DNA from 2 places in the Thalassotalea agarivorans genome. Region 1 is predicted to be linked to the other one. Evidence: predicted binding sites of a transcription regulator. Region 1 holds the regulator's gene; the other holds the start of a gene.
What was found. The regulator LexA, encoded in region 1, represses DNA repair genes until DNA is damaged. The targets are predictions, from matches to a motif close to TACTGTATNNNNATACAGTA.
Positions count from the first base shown of each region.

Region 1 (11,160 bases):
AAAACTCTGCAAATTCAACGAAGCCATTAAATACTTGCTCTGGTGTTAGGTGCCATAAGCCGAATTCTCGAATGCCAGGTGAGTCTATCAGGTCGCCACCATCTGGGAAGTGAAACAAACGAGCAACGGTTGTGGTATGTTGGCCAAGCCCAGAATTTTCCGAAACATCTTTAGTGATCAAATCCAACCCCGGCATTAAAGCGTTAGTTAACGTTGATTTACCTACCCCCGACTGACCAACAAAAATTGAGGTCTCATCGGCTAATTTTTGTTTCAGCGCGTCAATACCATGGCCAGACTCACTGCTGGCAAACATAATCTCATAACCTATATCGCGATAGATATTGAGACTTTCTTCGATAATATCAGCGAGCTCGTCATCTAATAAATCGACTTTGTTTAATAAAATAGTTGGCTTGATGCCAGTGTTCTCACATGCAACAAGGTAACGGTCAATAATGTCGCTATTGTAGGCTGGTAGTACCGAAGAGACGATAATGATTTGACTGATATTGGCGGCAATGGGTTTTACGCCATCATAAACATCGGGCCTTGCTAGTGTTGAACTACGATCTTTTACCGCTTCAACGACACCGCTTACTGTATGCTTTGTTTCTTTTCCTTTTCGCCATAAGACTTTATCGCCGCAAACAAGTGAGGTGATAGTGCGCCTGATGTTGCAGCGAAAAATGTCGCCACTGCTATCTTCGATATCAGCATGCTGACCAAAACGGCTAATCACCACACCGTCAATCGGTGCAGAAAGCTCGTCGTCTAACCATTGCGTCTGGTCTTGTTTGGTATTGAGCTTCTTAGCACGATTCTGCTTAATGCGTCGCGCTTGCCCTTTTGTCAGTTTTGTCTTTTTGGCCACTAATTATTGTCTTAAATCGTTTCTCTGTTTAAATGCATTGAGAAGAAAGAATGATCTGCCGTATTATACTGATTAATTTATAGTTGAGCTAATATGCAATTAAAATGGGTGAATCAATGTCCAAGAATGATACGAATTTGATTTGGTTAGATCTGGAAATGACGGGTTTAGAACCGGCGGTTGATGTAATTTTGGAGATCGCAACAATCGTCACAGATAGCGACCTTAACGTGTTAGCAGAAGGGCCAGTGTTTGCTATTCATCAGAGCGATGAAGTGTTGGAAAACATGAACGAATGGTGCATTGAAACGCATGGTAAATCTGGCCTAACACAGCGTTGTAAAGACAGCACTACCGATTTAGCAAGTGCAATGGCCGAAACTACCGCTTTTGTTGCACAGTATGTTGATAAAGGAAAGTCGCCGATGTGCGGCAATAGTATTGGTCAAGATCGCCGTTTTCTAAACAAATATGCTCCAGACTTTGAAGATTATTTCCATTATCGCAATTTAGACGTGAGCACGATCAAAGAATTAGCGCGCCGTTGGAAGCCTGAAGTGTTGAAAGCGGTTAAGAAAACAGGCACCCACTTGGCACTTGATGATATTAGAGAGTCGATAGAAGAACTCAAAGTTTACAGAGAACTATTCTTCAAACTTTAATTGATAATGTGCAATAAATACTTGCAGGTCTGACCAGTATGAGCCATTATGAAGCAAGTATAGCGTTTATAAGAGCTGAGTTATGGCTAATCGTTTAAATAAAGCCGTTCAATTTGTCTACAAAATGCCCAAGGCATGGCATTCGTTTTTGCTGACTAAACTGTTTAACACGCAGGTAAAGTATGCAGGAACATCGAAAATCAAACTGTTGAAAGTGAGTGAAGAGGAAGCAATCCTTACCATTCCTAACAAAAAGCCAATTCAAAATCATATTGGTGGGGTTCATGCTTGTGCTGCGGCATTACTTGCTGAATCAACAACGGGCATTGTCGTTGGCGTGAACTTGCCAGACGATAAAATCCCGCTGATCAAATCGATGACGATAAAGTACAAAAAGCGCATGCAAGGTGGCTTAATCGCAAAAGCGACACTATCTCCGGCATATATTGCGCGTATGAAGAATGAGGAAAAAGGTGATTTCATCGTGCCAATCAACATTGTTGATGAAAGCGGTGAAGAACCTATTGAAGCGCTAATGGAATGGGCGTGGATATCAAAGAAAAAGTAGTATTTAAAAACGAAAAAGCGAGCTTAGTAGCTCGTTTTTTTTGTTGAATTTATACATGTAGTAAGTAACAAATTGGTTAGGAACACTGTACATTGTTTTAGTCAGTGCTGTGATTGGTGTAACTTTGTTTGATTTAAACTACGTTATCATGTCTGCCTGTCGGCAAGGTTAATCGAACTAAGGTGCCTGAGTTATCAGAAGAAATTGAAATTGATATATCAACTTTTTCGCATAAACGCTTAACTAAAGATAAACCTATTCCAAAACCTGCGCTTTGCTCTCCTTTTACGCCAGTCCGGTATACATCTTTGTATATTTCAGGTGCGATCCCTTCGCCGGAATCTCGAATATCTAAACGATTATCTTGATAGGCGATGTTAATAACCCCTTGCTGCGTATGTTGAAAAGCATTAGCGAGTAGATTACCAACGATCATAGCAAGTGCTTGTTTGTTAGATACTAGGCATACATCTCTTGATACGTCTAGATGCAATGCTATATCTTTGCCTTCCAATAACCCGTGGTGTTCAACAATACATGCTTCGAGTAGTGGTAAAAGCGAAATAGTTTCCTGCTCAAAATCAGTTTCTCGTGCTAACGCGAGCAGAGCGCTAATAAAAGACTGCATTTGCTTTTGCGCATCGGCAATTCGGTTTATTAGCGTTATCTGATCCGGTTGCAAATCGGTGCCTTTAATCAGCGTTAAAGCGCCATCACTGATGGCTATAGGGGTGCGAAGCTCGTGCGATACGTCCCGAGTGAATTGCTGTTCCCTTTGAATAAACTGATCTATTCGATGCATGGCAAGATCGAGTTTCTTTGCAAAAAGTCCAATTTCATCATGTGCAAACGAATCTGAAAATCCGCTCGGAATTGTCTGTGCATCCACTTCAGACAACACATCCATTAAATTATCTATAGGCTTAACAATACGTTTTGCTAGTCTCCAAGACACAAACGCAACGACACATGCTGTTAACAGTAAAAAGATAAACTGGGTTTTAAACATGCCACTTTTCATATCCCGAACAATGAGATACTCGCTAACTTCCGCCACTAAGTAACCACTATCTAGTGCTTTTAGGTGGTAGTGTTTATCGTTGTCGCCTGGAAATTCAATACGATTTGGTTCTTCGTTTAGTAAGCCTTGAATTGCCTTTGGCAACTCATTTTTAGAGGCATAAAAGCTGACAAAGGACAGATTTGGCTCAGGCATTTGCCCGTTTTCAATTTGTTGTTGAACATGTGACAATTCGCTTTTTAATAGTTTGTCGAACAACGAATCTTCTACTAGATACGAAAACAGCAAAGACAAAGCTGATAGAACTAAAAAGATAATGGCCGAGCTAGCAATAAAATAAACAAAAATGCGAGACCGAATTTGATTTGAAAACATCTTCACCTCTATAGATCTAAACTAAATCCAATGCCGTGCAAGGTTTTAATTAAAGGTTGTTGGAAAGGTTTATCTAACGCTTTTCTTAATTGATAAAGGTGAGAGCGCAGTGCGTCAGATGAGGTTTGGTCATCTCCCCAAATACGTTCGCACAATTCACTGCGAGTAACGGCTCTGGGGTGTGCTTCCATTAGAATATGTAAAATGCTAAATGGAATAGGTTGCAGATGGATTTTATGTCCCGCTCTAATGACCTGTTTTGTGGAGATATCTAAACTGAGCCTTTGCTGCGCAGTGCCAAGTGATAGTACTTTCGGCTTATGCAAAGAGTGCCGCTGCGCGAGCGCAATGACCCTGACATATAGCTCTTCCAGTGCAAATGGTTTCGTTAGATAGTCGTCAGCACCCTGTGCAAAGCCTTTCAACTTATCGTCAAGTGTATCTCTAGCTGTAAGCATTATGATGGGTATATGTCGTTGCGATTTTTCGCGCAATTGCTGACAAACAGCTAGGCCATCCATCTTTGGCATCGCAACATCCAACACAACGACATCATAGAAATTTTCGAGCGCAAGACTTGTAGCTTGAAGCCCATCGTAGGCAAAATCTAGTTGCAGATTTTTTTGCTCGAAGAAGGTTGCGATATTTTTGCTTATCGCAACATTATCTTCCACGATGAGCACTTTAAGCGCACTATTGGTCATTTAAACCAACCTGATAATTGATTGTAGTACCCTGTTGGTAACACATGTCCGCCGTCAAATTGGATGTGTTTTTTGTCATCGATGGCAATCATTTCAAACAACTCTTGGTTTTCTGATTTAGACGCGTATTCGTCATCATTGGCTGTCACTAACCATAGCGTATCGACATTGATTGCTCTAGCGAAATTTTTGGGCGCTACAATGGCTGTTTTGTCGTCGAGGTAAGGCGGAACTATCGACAATACATGCTCAATTCGTTGGTCTGTGCTGGCTAATAAGAGCGAGACTTGCGCACCCATGCTATAGCCGGCCACATGAGTTTGTTCTTTATCAAATTGCGATTGGTTGTCCATCCAATCGAGTAAAACGCGGTAATCTTTTACTGTATCTACAACCATCTGTTCATAGGGATCTCGTTCACCCCAAAAGTGCATGTCATCCATAATATCGATAATACTATATGCTGCATCTTTTCGTTTACCGTGATTTCGGCTGTCGATAGCAATTACTATATAGCCGCTTTCGAGCGCTTGCTCAGTGATTTTGTGAGTTTGCTCTAGTGTTGGACGTTGTTTAAAGCTGTCCATCCACCAGCGATTTTCACTGCGTCCCATCGCATGAATGCCAATTAATACAGGATACTTATCGTTGCTATCGGCATGAACATTTACAGGGTATTGAATGCGACCATTTACATTAGCACCGTCAAAACTAGTGTAGGTAAAGCTATAGCTATTGGCCGATTGCTGCTGCATCTTCATATTTATCGCACTGGTTTGATATTGATATCTCTTTGCGATGATTTCAGGGTTTACTTGATAGTCTTTCAATCCCCAAATTGCATACCAAATCGCCCCGAGTACTGCTAAAACGCCAATAATAGATGTCATCATTTTTTTCCAATTTTGCTTTAGCCAGTTCATGATTTTGTCGCCTCATCAAGCAGGATGTTAATCTGTTCGTTTTCAGGAAACTTAGTTTTTGAGTGCTTCAAAACGTTGATAGCTTGTTGTGGATTGTTTTGGTCTAAATAGGTTTGTGCAATTGCGGTATATAACATTGGATGGTCAATATCTTTTGACGTTAACTCCATTAGCATTAACGCAACGTTGCGCTCAGCTTCAGTATTGGCATATTTACTTTGGTAAACACCGAACATGGCCAGTAGCATAGGGCTGTAATCTTGCTTGCTGGTCTCAAAAGTTTGCTTTGCAGCCTGACTATCAACATAAAACTGCTCTACTAGTTTTATTGTATTGTCGTCTTTGAATTGGGGCAGATTGTCTGTGGCTAATCCCAACTTTTCAACAACCGCAATAGCGCTATCTGCCGTTGAAAAAGGATTTTGTCCTGTCACTAAACGGCCATCAATGCTTACTTGATTTAGCATCAATCCATCTTTTATTAGTTGAGCGCCTTGTGCCTTTATTTGATCCTCTAATGAAAAAGGTAATTGCCATTTCTTGGTAAACGCTTGTTCCTCAAGGTTGGTAAAAGCTGATATTCGCTTGCCTGCAAGTAGATATTCTCCATTGCTAAGTTTTATATCCAAAAGCGCGGCAGGACCATGGCATACTGCAGCAACAATACCGTTTTGCTCATAGATTGATTTGATCAATTGTTTTAGCTTTTGGTCTTTAGCCAAGTCATACATTGGTCCTTTGCCTCCAACCACGTATATGGCGTCATACATGTTTGGATTGATGGTGCTCAATGATTTGGTTTGTTTTAGCAATGTGACTGCTTGCTGATCAGTAAGAAATTGTTTGTTGTAAGGTTTTTCAGTGTCAAAATTGTCTGTAATGAGTTCACCGCCACTTGGCGAAGCAAATGTTACGTTAGTACCTGCAGACTTAAATACAAGGTATGACTTACTCATTTCATCAAATTCATAACCAGGCTTTATCAGCTCTCCTTGCTCATTTTTTTCGCCGTAACTACTCAGTACCATTAAAATATTTTTGTTATCTGCTTGCGCTGAATTGCCCAAACTACAGATTAACGTAAACAAAGTTATTGCTAAGTTTTTTTGAAATTTTGTTTTCATTTGTGTGCTCCATTGTTTTGTTAGGAGGACAATGTAGCAATGTGGATGTGAAGAGAGTGTGAAGATGGGGCTAGCTAAATTTGGCTGGTCCTTGTTTAGTTGCTCACTGGGTTTCACATATAACCACCTAATCCTACGGATAATTTTGCTTGCCTTTCGTTATTACCTGTATATACTGACAATACTGTACGTAAAAACAGGTTGGGTAAATGAAGCCGTTAACGCCACGTCAATCACAAATCTTTGATTTAATTAAAGAGAAAATATCCGAAACAGGTATGCCACCCACACGCGCGGAAATCGCCGACTTTTTTGGCTTTAAATCAGCTAATGCCGCAGAAGAGCATTTAAAAGCGCTGGCTAAGAAAGGCTACATTGAAATGTTGCCTGGCACGTCGCGTGGAATAAAGTTGGCCGACGAGTTCTTAGAAGAAGAGGGGCTTCCGTTAATAGGTCGTGTAGCTGCGGGCGAACCGATATTGGCGCAGGAGCATGTTGAAGACAGGTATCAAATCGATGGGGCTTTATTTCATCCACCGGCAGATTACTTACTGCGTGTAAATGGCGAAAGCATGAAAGATATCGGCATTTTAGATGGCGACTTATTAGCAGTACATCAAACCACTGACGTACACAATGGGCAAGTTATTGTTGCGCGTGTTGAAGAAGACGTCACCGTAAAACGCTTTAAAAAAGAAGGCAATGTCGTGTATTTGCATGCTGAAAACGAAGATTTCGCGCCAATTAAAGTTGATTTAGCGCATCAGCCTTTCTTTGTAGAAGGTATTGCTGTAGGTGTTATTAGAAACGCTGATTGGATGTAATAACTGCTCTTAGTATGTTGTTTATATAGAAAAGACCCTTAAGGGTCTTTTTTTGTACAAAAAATAACCTCTTTATTCTGCTCCCTTTCAACTTTTTTCACTTTTTTTGATAAATTGATTATTTATTGAACTAAGCGCTATCCTTTATTACTTCTAGTTATAGAGTTATTACTCCATTGTTATTAAAGCAAAATTTGCAATTGCTTGCGATAAAAGGACTAGATCTTGTTTATTTTTTAAGTAATTCTAGTATGGAATTTAACCGCATTGTTAAATCAGAATAAATAATTAAAAAAAACCAGATCCTGGTACTCATACAACAAGAAATGGGCGAAAAATATCGAGAAATACGTTTTCTCATAGGGGATTTTTCGCACTGCTAACCGGGCAGGAGGATAACTCGCGTGATTAGACGTAATCTAGCGTTGCTGTTAATTTCAGGTTTGTTCGCTAATAGTGCAATGGCACAGTCGAAATACAACCTGACTGAGGGGGTAACAGCAATCAGTAAGGAAGTATACGATCTCCATATGCTTATCATGTACATTTGTGTCGTGATAGGTGTGATCGTATTTGGTGCGATGTTTTGGTCAATGTACTTTCATCGCAAATCCAAAGGTGTAAAAGCTGCAACATTCCATGAAAGCACAAAAGTAGAAATACTTTGGACCGCAATTCCCATTATTATTTTGGTTGCTATGGCTATTCCTGCCACGCAAACGCTAATCAAAATGGAAGACAATTCTGCTGCAGATATGACTGTGCAAGTAACAGGCTCGCAATGGAAATGGCACTACAAGTATTTTGAAGAAGATATTGAATTCTATTCTGTTTTATCTACGCCTCGTGACGAGTTCGATGACCTAGACGGTGTCGCCTCCGATAAAGGTGAAAATTACCTATTAGAAGTAGATAAGCCTCTTGTTATTCCTACCGGCAAGAAAGTTCGATTTGTTATTACCTCTGACGATGTTATTCACTCTTGGTGGGTACCAGCGTTTGCGGTTAAACAAGATGCTAATCCAGGTTTTATTAACGAAGCTTGGACAAAAGTTGATGTACCAGGTGTATATCGCGGCCAATGTGCTGAGCTTTGCGGTAAAGACCATGGTTATATGCCAGTTGTCGTCGAAGTAAAATCACAAGAAGACTATGACGCCTGGGTTGCTGAGCAAAAAGAATTGCAAGCTCAAGCGGCAGAAGCGGAAAAAGCCTCGCTTAATGCTCAAATGACCATGGATGAAGCGATGGACTTAGGTGAAACTATTTACGTAGCGCATTGTGCAGCGTGTCACCAAGCTTCAGGTCAAGGTTTACCGCCGGCATTTCCTGCCCTTAAAGGTAGCCCAATTGCGTTAGGCGATGCGAATGCACATATCGATATTGTATATAACGGTAAAGCGGGCACTGGTATGCAAGGCTATGGTAAACAACTTAGCTTGAAAGAACTTGCAGCTGTTGTCACCTATGAGCGAAATGCTTGGGGTAACAATGTCGGTGATATTGTGCAAGCATCTGATGTACAAGCATTCACTACTGGCGGTGGTGGAGCGGATTCTGCCCAGGCGCCAGCGCAAGCCGAAGAAGCAGCGTCTGTTGAAGAAAAACCTGCTGAAGATTTAACAAAAGTCTACTCAAAAGATGAGCTAATGACCCTTGGCGAACAAGTCTACATGCAAGCATGTGTTGCTTGTCATCAAGCTGGCGGTCAAGGTTTACCACCTACATTCCCGTCACTACTGAAAAGTCCAATTATTACCGGCGATGTAACAGCACACATTGATATGGTGCTTAACGGTAGTAAGAAAAATCCTGCAATGGCTGCGTTTGCTAATCAATTAACAAAAACAGAAATTGCAGCTGTCGTTACTTACGAGCGAAATGCTTGGGGTAATGATACAGGTGACGTCGTTCAACCAGCAGATGTTGACGCTGTAAGTGCGAAATAGGGGAGATAATAATGACTACAGATGTAATTGATTCGCACCATGACGATCATCATGATCACAAACCAACAGGATTAAAGCGCTGGTTACTTACAACTAACCATAAAGATATCGGCAGCTTGTACTTGTGGTTTGCATTCATCATGTTTTTGGTTGGTGGTGCTATGGCCATGGTGATTCGCGCTGAATTGTTCCAGCCGGGTCTACAAATTGTTGAGCCAGATTTCTTTAACCAAATGACCACCGTGCATGGTTTAATAATGGTCTTTGGTGCCATTATGCCGGCCTTTACCGGGCTTGCGAACTGGATGCTTCCTATGATGGTAGGTGCACCAGATATGGCATTGCCACGACTTAACAACTGGAGCTTTTGGATTCTTCCATTTGCCTTCTCTATTTTGTTAGCGTCGTTCTTTATAGGTTCAGGTGCACCAAACTTTGGCTGGACCTTCTACGCGCCGTTATCAACAACATATTCAAACGGTAGTACCGCCTTCTTTGTATTTGCGGTTCATATTATGGGTATTTCATCCATTATGGGTGCGATTAATATTGTCGTAACCATTATGAATATGCGTGCGCCAGGTATGACCTACATGAAGATGCCGCTTTTTGTTTGGACCTTCTTTATAACCGCTTACCTGCTTATAGCCGTCATGCCGGTGCTGGCAGGGACGGTGACTATGGTGCTAACTGATACCTATTTTGGTACTAGTTTCTTTGACGCAGCCGGTGGTGGTGACCCAGTATTGTTCCAGCATATTTTCTGGTTTTTTGGGCATCCTGAAGTGTACATCATGATCTTGCCAGCATTTGGTATTGTATCGATGACCATTCCAGCGTTCTCTCGTAAGAAATTGTTTGGATATTCATCAATGGTATATGCAACAGCGTCAATCGCGTTCTTGTCATTTATCGTTTGGGCGCATCACATGTTTACCACAGGTATGCCGCTCTTTGGTGAACTCTTCTTCATGTATTGCACCATGTTAATCGCCGTGCCAACAGGCGTTAAAGTGTTTAACTGGGTGGCAACTATGTGGAAAGGGGCGATTAGCTTTGAAACACCAATGTTGTTCTCAATAGCATTTGTTATTTTGTTTACGCTTGGTGGCTTTTCAGGCCTGATGCTGGCAATCGTACCTGCTGATTTCCAATACCATGACACTTACTTTGTTGTTGCTCATTTCCATTATGTATTGGTTACAGGTGCACTGTTCTCAATCTATGCTGGCGCCTATTACTGGTTGCCGAAGTGGACAGGGTACATGTACGACGACAAGCTCAGTAAATGGCATTTTTGGTGTTCATTGATATCGGTAAATCTACTGTTCTTCCCAATGCATTTCTTAGGCTTAGCGGGTATGCCACGTCGTATTCCAGATTACGCGTTGCAGTTTGCTGACTTTAACATGTGGGTCAGTATCGGTGGCTTTGCCTTTGGTTTATCACAGCTAATTTTCTTAGCGGTCGTGATCAAGTGTATTCGCGGTGGCGAAAAAGCGCCGGCGAAACCTTGGGATGGTGCTGAAGGGTTAGAATGGACTGTGCCAAGTCCAGCGCCTTACCACACCTTTGAAACACCACCTAAAATCGATTAGGAGGCGATATGTCAGACAATAGGCAGCAAGCAGTTAATAAAAGCGTTAAAAAACTAGTTCTCGTTGTATTTGCAATGTTTGGTTTTGGCTTTGCTTTGGTGCCTTTGTATGACGTGTTTTGTGAGATCACCGGGTTAAATGGCAAAACCTCTGGCGAAGCTGCTCAAGTTTCTACTGCAGGTATCGATGAATCGAGGGAAGTTACCGTTCAGTTTATTAGCCATTTAGCCAAAGGTATTCCTTGGAAGTTTGAACCTATGGTGCGCGAAATTAAAGTGCACCCCGGCGAAATGAAAGTGGTTAAGTTCTATGCCCTTAACCAATCAGAACGCGACATTATAGGTCAAGCTGTTCCTTCGGTATCTCCGGGCCAAGCAGCAATCTATTTTCAGAAAATAGAATGCTTCTGTTTTAATCATCAGCCATTGAATGCGCAACAAGACGTGGAAATGGCATTGCAGTTCTATATCGATCCTGAACTGCCTAAAGATATCAACATGCTGACCTTGTCGTACACCTTGTACGATATAACGGCGCA
Region 1 covers NZ_AP027363.1:291,585-302,744, forward strand. The annotation lists gene rsgA (small ribosomal subunit biogenesis GTPase RsgA) at 1-874, opposite strand, end outside; gene orn (oligoribonuclease) at 991-1,536, shown strand; gene QUD85_RS01310 (DUF4442 domain-containing protein) at 1,619-2,104, shown strand; gene QUD85_RS01315 (sensor histidine kinase) at 2,238-3,500, opposite strand; gene QUD85_RS01320 (response regulator transcription factor) at 3,509-4,204, opposite strand; gene QUD85_RS01325 (alpha/beta hydrolase family protein) at 4,201-5,127, opposite strand; gene QUD85_RS01330 (type 1 glutamine amidotransferase domain-containing protein) at 5,124-6,251, opposite strand; gene lexA (transcriptional repressor LexA) at 6,461-7,075, shown strand; gene coxB (cytochrome c oxidase subunit II) at 7,537-9,024, shown strand; gene ctaD (cytochrome c oxidase subunit I) at 9,036-10,622, shown strand; gene QUD85_RS01350 (cytochrome c oxidase assembly protein) at 10,631-11,160, shown strand, end outside.

Region 2 (11,160 bases), 1.7 Mb from region 1:
ATAAAAATCGCATGAATACCCCATCATTTATGGTGATTAGGTCAGTTCAACCCAATAAAGTAATAGCGTTAATTATATCAAGGATTTAGCAAGAGATGTGAGGGATTTACAAAAACAATATGTCAGGATCATCGATTTCACCGATTGCTCCTTGTGTGAGCGCCTGTTGCCGCTCTTGTTCGGTTAAAATATTAACCAAAGGTGTTTTACGACGTAGCCTTTTCATGCGCGGGCTATCTTCAAGTACGCCTTTTCGAAACCAATCGTGATTTTCTATGTTTTCAAGCAAACTTATCCACGTTAAATAACCACTGTAGTTTAACTTTCCCGTTTCTTTTCGAGCTTCAACTTGCTTAATTACATCAGCAACAAGTGCTGGTTGCGCAATAAGCTTTTCAACCATAGCTTGATGAATAACCAAAATTTGTTTGTCTATGTAATCGTCCCTTACGCCGCGCTTACTGACATTGTAAGGTCGGTTTCGCTTTTCTTGTCGTCGTTGACGTTGGCTTTTATACAGTGACATAACCATTTACCTTAATGAAAATCTCGAGAAGAACTTTGTATTTCACCTAATTGCTCTGTGATATCTTCTAAACGACCGGCAATAACATGTACAACTTGCTTTTCACGTTCCAGCACACCTGTGACCTTTAACACTTTGGCCGATAGAAAAGACTGCTTTTGCGCTCGAGCTGTTGCTACCCACACAACAACATTCATATTACCAGTTTCATCTTCAAGCGTCATGAAAGTAACGCCTGATGCTGTGCCTGGGCTTTGTCTACCAGTGACCACTCCAGCAACCTTAACTACGGATTGATGACGAATAGAAGCTAAATCCTGCGCACTTGTAGTGTCTGTTAGCAGCCCTGCTGACTTTAACAAACCAATAGGATGATGATCTAAGCTTAAGCCCAAACTGGCATAATCTTCTATCAAGTTATCATGAGTATTAGGGGCGATGTCGATGGTTTCTTGCGACATTGCTTGTTGTGAAAAAAGGGGAAGTTCATCTTCTTTGTCCATCAATTGCCAACGCGTATTAAAACGATCGCCAGATAATGCTTGAAAACAATTAGCACTCGCCAGCGCTTGTAATTCATTGCGCTTCAAGCCTAATGCTTTGATCTGAGCTAAACGTGTAAAACCTTCCTTTCCTCTTTTTTGCTCCAGTAGCTCACTTTGTTGCTCACTAAATCCTTTCACCAAACAAAAGCCTAAACGAAGACAAAACTGCCCTTGTTGATATACCAACTGATGATGCCAACGCGAATGATTAACACAGACAGGCAATACTTGAATTTGATGGCGCTGAGCATCTTGAATAAGTTGAGAAGGAGAATAAAACCCCATAGGTAAGCTATTCAGTAACGCGGTATAAAATGCTTGCGGGAAATAATGCTTAAGCCAAGATGAAACATAAGCTAAGACAGCAAAACTAGCTGAATGAGATTCCGGAAAACCATATTCACCAAAGCCACAAATTTGTTCAAAGAGTTGTTGTGCAAACCCTTCATCATAGCCTCTTGCTGTCATGCCGGTCACAAGCTTTTCTCTAAAATGTACAAGCTCTCCGTTGCGTTTCCATTTTCCCATTGCTCTACGAAGTTGATCAGCTTCTCCACCAGTAAAGCCGGCAGCGACCATAGCAAGCTTAATCACTTGCTCCTGAAAAATAGGCACACCTAAGGTTCTCGCCAATACACTTTTTACTGCCTCAGAGGGGTATGTTACAGGTTCACTGCCATCTCTACGCTTCAAAAAAGGATGTACCATCCCCCCTTGAATAGGACCTGGGCGCACAATGGCAATTTGAATAACTAAATCGTAATAACATGCTGGCTTCAATCTAGGTAGCATGCTCATTTGTGCCCGCGATTCGATTTGAAAAACACCCACAGTGTCTGCTTGCTGGATTTGCGCATAAACTTGTTTGTCATCCCCCATACGGGTGATATCAGCAATCGACAAGGTAAAACCATAATGCTGCTTAACTAAATCAAAGGTCTTTCTTATCGCTGTTAACATACCAAGCGCCAATACATCGACCTTCAATAAGGCTAACGTTTCTAAGTCGTCTTTATCCCATTGGATCACCGTACGTCCTTCCATGGCGGCATTTTCTACCGGTACCAATTCATATAATGGCCCTGACGAAATAACAAAACCGCCGACATGTTGAGACAAATGACGAGGGAACCCTTTAATTTGCTCAACCAGACTAACAAACTGCTGCCCCAGTTTTGTACTGGGATCGATGCCTAGCTCCATCACTTGTTGGTCCCACGGGCTATCTTTATCACGACGATTAATGTGCTTAATAAAAAAGGCAAGCTGTGTTTCGTTTATACCCAGTGCTTTACCCACTTCTCTGATTGCGCTTTTCAAGCGATAAGTCACTACGGTTGCGGCAATAGCGGTACGTTCTCTACCATATTTTTGATAAAGATACTGAAACACTTCCTCTCGCCTTTGATGCTCAAAGTCAACATCAATATCCGGTGGTTCTTGCCGCTCTTGTGATATAAAGCGTTCAAACAATACCGAAATTTGACGAGGATCTACCGCTGTAATTTCAAGGCAATAACACACCACTGAGTTAGCAGCAGACCCCCTACCTTGATAGAGAATCTTTTGCTTTTTAGCAAACTGCACTACATCATAAATGGTAATAAAGAAGTGCTCGTATTGTAATTGCTCAATCAAGATCAATTCTTTCTCAATGGTAGACTCAATCTCTGCAGGTACACCCGCTGGAAATCGTATCTGCTTTCCCTTTTTGACCAGTTCCCGCAGATAGCCAATCGCTGTTTTTCCTTCAGGGATAAGCTCTGCAGGATATTCATAACGCAGTGACGACAGACAAAACTGACACTGATTAGCAATCGCTAAGCTTGCTTCAAGTTCGGTTTCAAGGAAGAGTTTTTGTAATGTAGAGATGGGCCTAAGCGACGCTTCAGCATTGCTCAATGCTTCTTTACCTAGCTGAGCAACTGTTTTGCCTAAACGAATTGCTGTCAATGTATGATGCAGTGGTAGTCGGCTTTTTTCATGCATCAGCACACCACCTGTTGCCACTGCCATAATACTCATTGATTTTGCAAGTTGTCTGCAATAACTTACCTGGCTATGTTCACCTGCCGTTAAATGACGTTTTAACGCGATATATAAGCGTTGCCTCATATGCTTTTTTAGCCAACTAGCCCAATAATCATCAGCGTCTACGTCGCCAGATGGTGACCATAATACAAGGCATTGCTTAATGGTTTTTAAATCCCATAAATCTAGTTGATACTGCCCCTTGCCTGCACGACGACGACTGTTAGTAATAACACGGCATAGTTCTGCATAAGCCTGTCGATTAGGGCAAAGCAATGTAAAGGCCACAGTAGCGCCATTAACCGCTTGATATTTAAAACTCGCGCCGATAATAAGCTTTATATCTAACGCTTCTGCTTGTATATGGCTATAGGCACGTACCACCCCTGCTACTGAACATTCATCGGTAATAGCGATAGCGCTATAACCCAAGGCTTCTGCCTGCTGTACAAGTTCATGCGGGTGAGAAGCACCTTGTAGAAACGAAAAATTGGTTTGGCATATCAATTCTGCATACATAAGCCTATCCAAAGTAACCTTGAATAAACCACTGCCCATCGTGCTGACGATATAACCAACACCATTGGCCATGTGTGTTGCGTGCGACAAAGTAATCTCGCAGTACACTCGTTTTATGCCAATTGGTTAAAATCCGTTCCGGACCATACAAAATATCGACTTTCTCTTGTAATGGCACTGCCTGCGAAAGTATGTATCCTGGGCGAAGTGGTTTTAGATCAGCGCTAATATCACTCGAACTCACTAGCGGAGCTGACTTTTGAGATTCATACTCAGGTTGATGTTCATTGACCTGCTGAACACTGTAAACCTGTTCATGTCCCAGTTTAGCCTGCAACAAACTAACAAGTTCTAATGGCGCGAGTCCCTGACTTGCCGGTTCAAATAGATCCTGAGCTTGCTGTTGTAATGCCTGTAGTTGCTCACACCTAACTGTTATGTGTGTTACTGGTGCAGACAATGTCATTCGCTCAAATTGCAATGTTGCTAATGCTAGCCACTTATCTGCACTATCTATTGCTTGCGCGCTGCGAATATGTACCGACTGCTTTTGTCCATCCCGTTGCGTCAAATCGCAATATACATGACATGATGCTAACCCTCGTATGCGCAAGAATGATTGTAGAGCAGCAATTAAGCGCGCTAAAGGCTTAAGCAGTACCGATGTCGCTTCAATATCGTAAAGCAATTCAATGGACTGTTTAAATGTTAGCGGAGGATGATAAAAACTTAGCGGGTACGGCAACACTCCCTGTATTTTAAGTAAATACTGTACAAAGCCTTGCTCAAATCGCTTAGCTAATTGCTTAGCCGGAATATGATCAAGTTGTTCGTAGCGTCGAATACCAACACGTTGTAGCTGCTGAAGTTGCTTATCATCAATCTCCATAGCTTCAATCGGTAGTGATAACAAATAGGTTTTAAGCTGTGCTTTATCGCTGCACAGTATATTACCGTGGTAATTAGCTAAAAGCTTTGCAGCTAATGGACTATACGCAGTAGCGTAGGTGTATTGATAACCAAAGTCATCTAAAGCGGCACAAACCATTTGCCAATATGCAGTAAGGCCCTGATAAAGCTTGAACATATTGCCTACTTTTAGAAACAATCCATGCGGTGGGTCTATCGCTATATCAGCAGTAAATTGATACAGCGTTTGTGCAATATCCTTTAAATGTTGCTGCTCCACCGACTTGTTATAAGGCACAAGATGTAACTCAGGTAATAACGCTGCAGCACTTGCCAGCCCCATGCCCAACTTAATGCCATCTTTTTGCGCTATAGCATTACGCTGTACAACCTTATTCGATGCTTCATCTACAACCGCTATGGCTTGTGACTGCTGACGTGCATACAAGCTATCTAACTGCAACTGCGGAAATGAGAGATACAACCACAACATTAACTGACTCGTTGAATACGGGCATCATCTAAAGCAACAACGTTATTAGGTAACTGTGGCAGTACTAAGTCAGGCCATTGCGACGACATATCAACTAAAAAAGGTTGGCAGGGCCTCCCGCCTTTTTGTTTATCTATTGCCACCTTAATACCGGCAATATCGGCATGACACGACAAGCTCAGAGCAACAGGTAACGAAAAGCCTGCCTTAACATTATCGCGATATAATATCAGTGCACTGTGCCCCTGCTCAGCAGCTAAAGACAAGCGCCTCACTTGCTGAATAGACAAATGCGATTGCCATATAATAACGGCAGCACAACAACCACTTTTTAAGCTTTGTTCAGCTCCCCACAACCCATTGACCCCAGTATGGCTGTCAACACATAATATTTTTTGAAGGTCTAAGCCTGCATGCACTAAAAAGGCGCCATTGAGCAAAGAAGGTGGATTTACAAATACAACCAAGCCTCTCTTTTGCTGAGCCTTCAAATAAGCGGCCATGAGCCTTAATTCGCCAATGCCTGTCACTGTTTTGCATTCAATAACGCCTTGCGTTGGAAAGCCACCACCTAACTTAGCGTCAAGTTGAGGGTAACTAGTACTTATTGCTTGCCGATATTGTTGCTGTTGCTTAATACCGCGCCACAGCCATTGCTTATTATGTAATTTTGCTAATAGAGCATTCATAGCTAAAAAGTAAAACTATACTGTACGTTTATACAGTATAGTTTTACTTTGCCTAAAAGCAAGAACTTAAATGTAAAAAAAGGGTGCATATAGCACCCCTTTTTCAGTGAGAGAGTATTACCACCAAGCGTAATACAAGGCGATAAGAATAAGCGTTACCGCAAGTGTAGAAATGTTAAAGCTACGATCTGTGGTAAAATCAATACCTTGAAGGTCAACAGCATTTTCATGCTCACCTTTCTTCTCTAGTAAAGAAATAACTATCGCTAGACCTAAACAAAGTAAGAAGACTAAACCTACACGATCCATAAATGGCAGTTCTGGCCAAAATACTTTTAAACCATATGAGAATATTGCCGAACCAAGCGCCGCTGCTAGACCAGCATTAGCCGTTGTACGCTTCCAAAACATACCGGTGAAAAACAGTACAACAATACCTGGTGTAAAGAAGCCAGTAAATTCTTGGATATACTGGAAGGCTTGATCAAACTGGCCTAATAGTGGCTCTGCAACAACCATAGCTATCACAAGCGCAGTTAAGCTGACAATACGGCCGACTTTAACGTAATGTTCTTCGCTCTTAGGGTTCTTTTCATTGCGGTATAAATCCATGGTAAAAATAGTAGAAACACTATTTGCCATCGAGGCTAATGAAGATACGATAGCCGCCACTAATGCAGCAAAAATCAAACCTTTAAGGCCTGATGGCATCATATTCATTAACGTTGGATAGGCTTGGTCAGCTTTTTCCAAATTAGGATCAATCATATAAACCGCAATACCCGGCAATACCACAATGATAGGCATCAACAATTTCAAGAATGCAGCAAACGCGATACCTTTTTGACCCTCACGTAAATCTTTAGCCGCTAAGGTACGCTGAATAATATATTGGTTAAAACCCCAATATGATAAGTTCATAATCCACATACCGCCTATTAATACAGATAGCCCTGGTAAATCCATATAATAAGGATTATCAGTATCTAGGATCATATCGAATTTTTCTGGCGCTTGATCAGTCAAGGTCGCAAAACCATGCACAATGCCTTTACCTTCACCAATCAAGTCAAGCGCCATGTAAGATAAAAACAGGCCGCCCATTATAAGTAGAACAACTTGTATAATGTCAGTTAGCGCAACCGCCTTTAAACCACCATACAAAGAATATGCTAGCGCAAACAGGCCAAGGAAAATCATGCCATACGTAATATCAACACCCGTAATGGTATTGATTGCCAATGCACCTAGCCATAAAACAGCAGTAAGGTTTACAAAGACATAAACCCCTAACCAGAATATCGCCATCACCGTTCTTACACGGTGATCAAATCGTTGCTCCAAAAATTGTGGCATGGTGTAAATCTTCTTTTCTAAGAGGATTGGTAAACAATATTTACCTACAATCATTAGCGTGATTGCTGCCATCCATTCATAAGAGGCAATGGCCAAGCCAACTTTATAGCCCGAGCCCGACATACCTATAATTTGTTCAGCTGAAATATTTGCCGCGATAAGCGAAGCACCTATCGCCCACCAAGGTAAGCTATTGCCCGCTAAAAAGTAGTCGTTAGCATTCTTTTCATGCCCTGCCTTCTCTCTCGATACCCAAGAGGCAATAGCGATGAGTGAAATGACATATACCACAAAAACGGTAATGTCTAATGAAGATAAACCCATGTTGTTCCCCGCGTTTCCATTTTTATAATTATTAATAAAGCTTAGCGTTTAAATAACTAAACGCTTAAATTTATTATGTAAAATTTATCCTTACTCTATGCTTGATAGCGCTAAACTGCAATTACAAAAAGTGAAAATAGGATCAATATTTCTCATTGGTTCACAACAAAAAATCAAGATAACAACGCTTATTTAGAGACATTCGCAGAAAATCAACGCAAATAACCTGAACATCTTACCACTTAGCTACCAAGACGATTATTTAGAGGATGTCTAATTCAGCTCAACATACCACTTCACTGCAACACCACAAACACAACGCCACTTTGTTAACAATTAACAGTTGCCATATAAAACACGGTTCTGTATGTTAAAAACATAATAACAATATGAATACTCAAAAATGGATACTTTGTGGCGTCGCTCAACACTGCTTTTTATCTGGACCGTAACCTTTTTAATAGGGCTGTCGGTATCGGATACGCAGGCACAAGAAACAGAAACCCGTCGGCTAATTTGGGCGCACGTCTATGAGACAAGTGTGCCTTTACATAAATGGGCTGTGTGGGCAGCGGAAGAAATAAAAAAACAAACCAATGGCCGATATCAAATCGACGTGTTTCCTATGTCTACTTTGGGAAAGGAAATTCAATTAAACCAAAGTTTAAGTTTAGGCACCATTGATATTGTGTATGCAGGCACCAGTTTTGTTGCTCAAAAATACCCTCCTTTGGCACTTTCTGAATTACCTTATATGTTTCGCGACTACCAGCACTGGGAGACATTTAAAAACAGTGTAGTTTTTGAAGACATGATCAATGAATACAAAAGAAGCTCACTAGGAAATCAAATACTAGGCAATACCTATTATGGTCAACGGCACTTAACCTCAAACTTTCCGGTAACTAAACCGGCACATATGAAAAACCTAAAGATAAGGGTGCCTAATGCTGAGGTTTACAAACTCTTCCCTAACGCTAATGGAGCAAACCCAAGCCCGATTGCTTTTTCAGAAGCATATTTAGCCTTGCAGCAAGGTGTTGTCGATGCTCAAGAAAATCCACTACCCACCATCCAAGCTAAAAAGTTTTATGAAGTTAACACACATATAAATTTAACAGGCCATATCTTAGGTTCAATTCTAACGGTTGCTAGTGAAAGACTTTGGCAAGAACTTTCCACTGTTGATAAAGTGATTTTCAAAAAAGTGCTCAATCAAGCGGCTCAAGGCGCGTCTAATGACACGCGAGAAGCAGAGCAAGCATTGGTCAATTGGTTTAAACAACAAGGTATACAGGTACATGAAGTAGACAGAGCATCCTTCCGCCGCAATACCCTTCCCTTGCACGCAGAAATAACAAGCCGAATCGGCGAATCGTATTACGACAATATTCAAAGGTTAGAACATGACAACGCCTCAAACACACATTGAAGACCAATCGCCAGATGAACAACCGTTTGTCGCAACTGACTATCGCATAGAAGACTGGCTCGCCTTAACTATATTTACCGTCCTTTCCCTTACGGTATTTGCGCAATTTTTTAGTCGTTATGTCTTAGGGGGCTCTTTAGGCTGGACAGAAGAAGTCGCTCGATACTTACTTGTTGCCTTAACCTTTCTGGGAGGCTGTATGGCTATTCGTAAGAAAACCATGATTCAAATAGACTTCATTGCAGATAGATTTCCACAAAGCCTTAAACAGTTTAGCCATTTATTTGCGCGAGTATTTAGCTTGCTATTTATTGGCGTACTCATTATTTCATGCGCATTGATCATGCCACGCTTAACAATATACCAAATGGCATCTTTACCCGTTTCAGTAAGTGCACTTTATGGAGCAATTTTTATCGCTTTACTCATCATGTTTTATCGTTGCCTTGTTAATTTGATGACGTCGGTTAACTCAACAAGGACAGCAAAATGACTGTAGCCATATTATTTTTATCGTTATTTTTACTATTGGCTTTAAGAGTACCTGTAGCCTTTGCTTTGGCAGGGTCTTCATTACTCGCAATAATGTATGATGGTCAGGTACCTGAAATTGTAATTTTGCATCAGATGGTTGGTGGTGTAGATAGCTTTCCTCTGCTGTCTGTTCCATTTTTTGTATTAGCTGGTGCGATTATGAATTCTAGTGGAATAACCCACCGAATTTTTGACTTTGCTAACGCATTGGTTGGCTGGCTAAGAGGGGGGCTTGGACATGTCAATGTCAGTGCCTCTATCATCTTTGCCGGTATGTCTGGTGCAGCTGTAGCAGATGCTGGTGGCTTAGGCGCTATCGAAATAAAAGCCATGAGAAAACGTGGCTACGACGCTGATTTTTCGGTAGGGCTCACAGCAGCTTCTTCAACAATTGGTCCAATAATACCACCGAGTTTACCGCTCATTATCTATGGTGTAATGGCCTCAGCGTCTATTGGCCAATTGTTTGCAGCAGGATTAATTCCAGGTTTGCTCATGGCGTTCGCCCTAATGATTATGGTGGCCTGGTATGCTAAAAAAAGGCAGTACCCTAAGGAAGCAAGCCTATCACTACCTAATATTGCTAAAACAGCTAAAACGGCCTTTTTATCACTAATGACACCTGTCATTATTATATTTGGCATTCTATTGGGCATTTTTACAGCAACCGAAGCGGCAATTGCCGCCGCCGTATACGCTTTATTTTTGGGTGGTATTGTCTATCGCAGCATATCATGGCGCTCGCTAACAAAAATATGCATGGATACTATCGAAACAACGTCAATTATTATGTTAATTGTTGGTGCAGCGGCTGCGTTTTCATGGGTATTGACCAGTCAACGGGTTACAGAGGACTTTACACAATGGATGCTTACATTAACAAACAATAAGGTCATCATTTTATTATTGATTACCCTTATATTGTTTATCGTAGGTTGCTTCATGGAAACGATAGCGGCCATCACAATTTTGACGCCAATCTTATTACCTGTCGCAGTTTCATTAGGTATCGACCCAGTACATTTTGGTATTGTGATGATTTTAAACCTAATGATTGGCTTGCTAACGCCGCCGGTAGGTCTTGTTCTCTATGTTTTGTCTAGGGTATCAAATGTGCCGTTTGAGCAATGTGCTAAAGCAACGCTGCCCTTTTTAGTACCACTTGTTATCGTATTATTTTTGGTCATCTTTATACCGCAGTTATCGATGTGGTTACCAACAATGATATATGGATAAACCTAGCTGCGTTGAATAATAATTTATTGGCGCTCGCTGTTATCATCCCATTTCACGCATAAAAAAAGCCTGCTATGTGCAGGCTTTTATATATGGCGGTTACCCACATGGACGTGGCGTATGCCAAACTCAAGCAGGAGCTACGTTTGGCGATGTACAAGGATGTACGGTATGCCGCCATATCATGGATGGTAATATGGCGGTTATATACATGGATGTATGGTATGCCGCCAAATCAGGGAGGTAGTTTGGCGGTGAAGGAGGGATTGATAAAATACCTCCCTGTATTTTACCCTTCGGGCGCACAAGTGCGTCCAAATTTGTTCGACGTGAAAGGACTCACTAATGTCGCAAAAATACATGGACGTATAACTGCGACCTAACAAATTTGTCGAACAACGTTCTCATCCCATTTCACGCATAAAAAAAGCCTGCTATGTGCAGGCTTTTGTATATGGCGGTGAAGGAGGGATTCGAACCCTCGATACGTTTCCGTATACACACTTTCCAGGCGTGCTCCTTCGGCCACTCGGACACTTCACCGTGAAAATAAATTGTTTGATCAG
Region 2 covers NZ_AP027363.1:1,982,916-1,994,075, forward strand. The annotation lists gene QUD85_RS09230 (acyl-CoA thioesterase) at 1-13, opposite strand, end outside; gene QUD85_RS09235 (hypothetical protein) at 107-526, opposite strand; gene QUD85_RS09240 (error-prone DNA polymerase) at 538-3,660, opposite strand; gene QUD85_RS09245 (Y-family DNA polymerase) at 3,626-5,023, opposite strand; gene imuA (translesion DNA synthesis-associated protein ImuA) at 5,023-5,712, opposite strand; gene QUD85_RS09255 (sodium/sugar symporter) at 5,830-7,392, opposite strand; gene QUD85_RS09260 (sialic acid TRAP transporter substrate-binding protein SiaP) at 7,796-8,824, shown strand; gene QUD85_RS09265 (TRAP transporter small permease) at 8,799-9,317, shown strand; gene QUD85_RS09270 (TRAP transporter large permease) at 9,314-10,594, shown strand; gene QUD85_RS09275 (hypothetical protein) at 10,671-10,841, shown strand; tRNA gene QUD85_RS09280 (tRNA-Ser) at 11,050-11,137, opposite strand.
Region 2: the regulator LexA is predicted to act here: its motif matches at 5,731-5,750, upstream of imuA (translesion DNA synthesis-associated protein ImuA).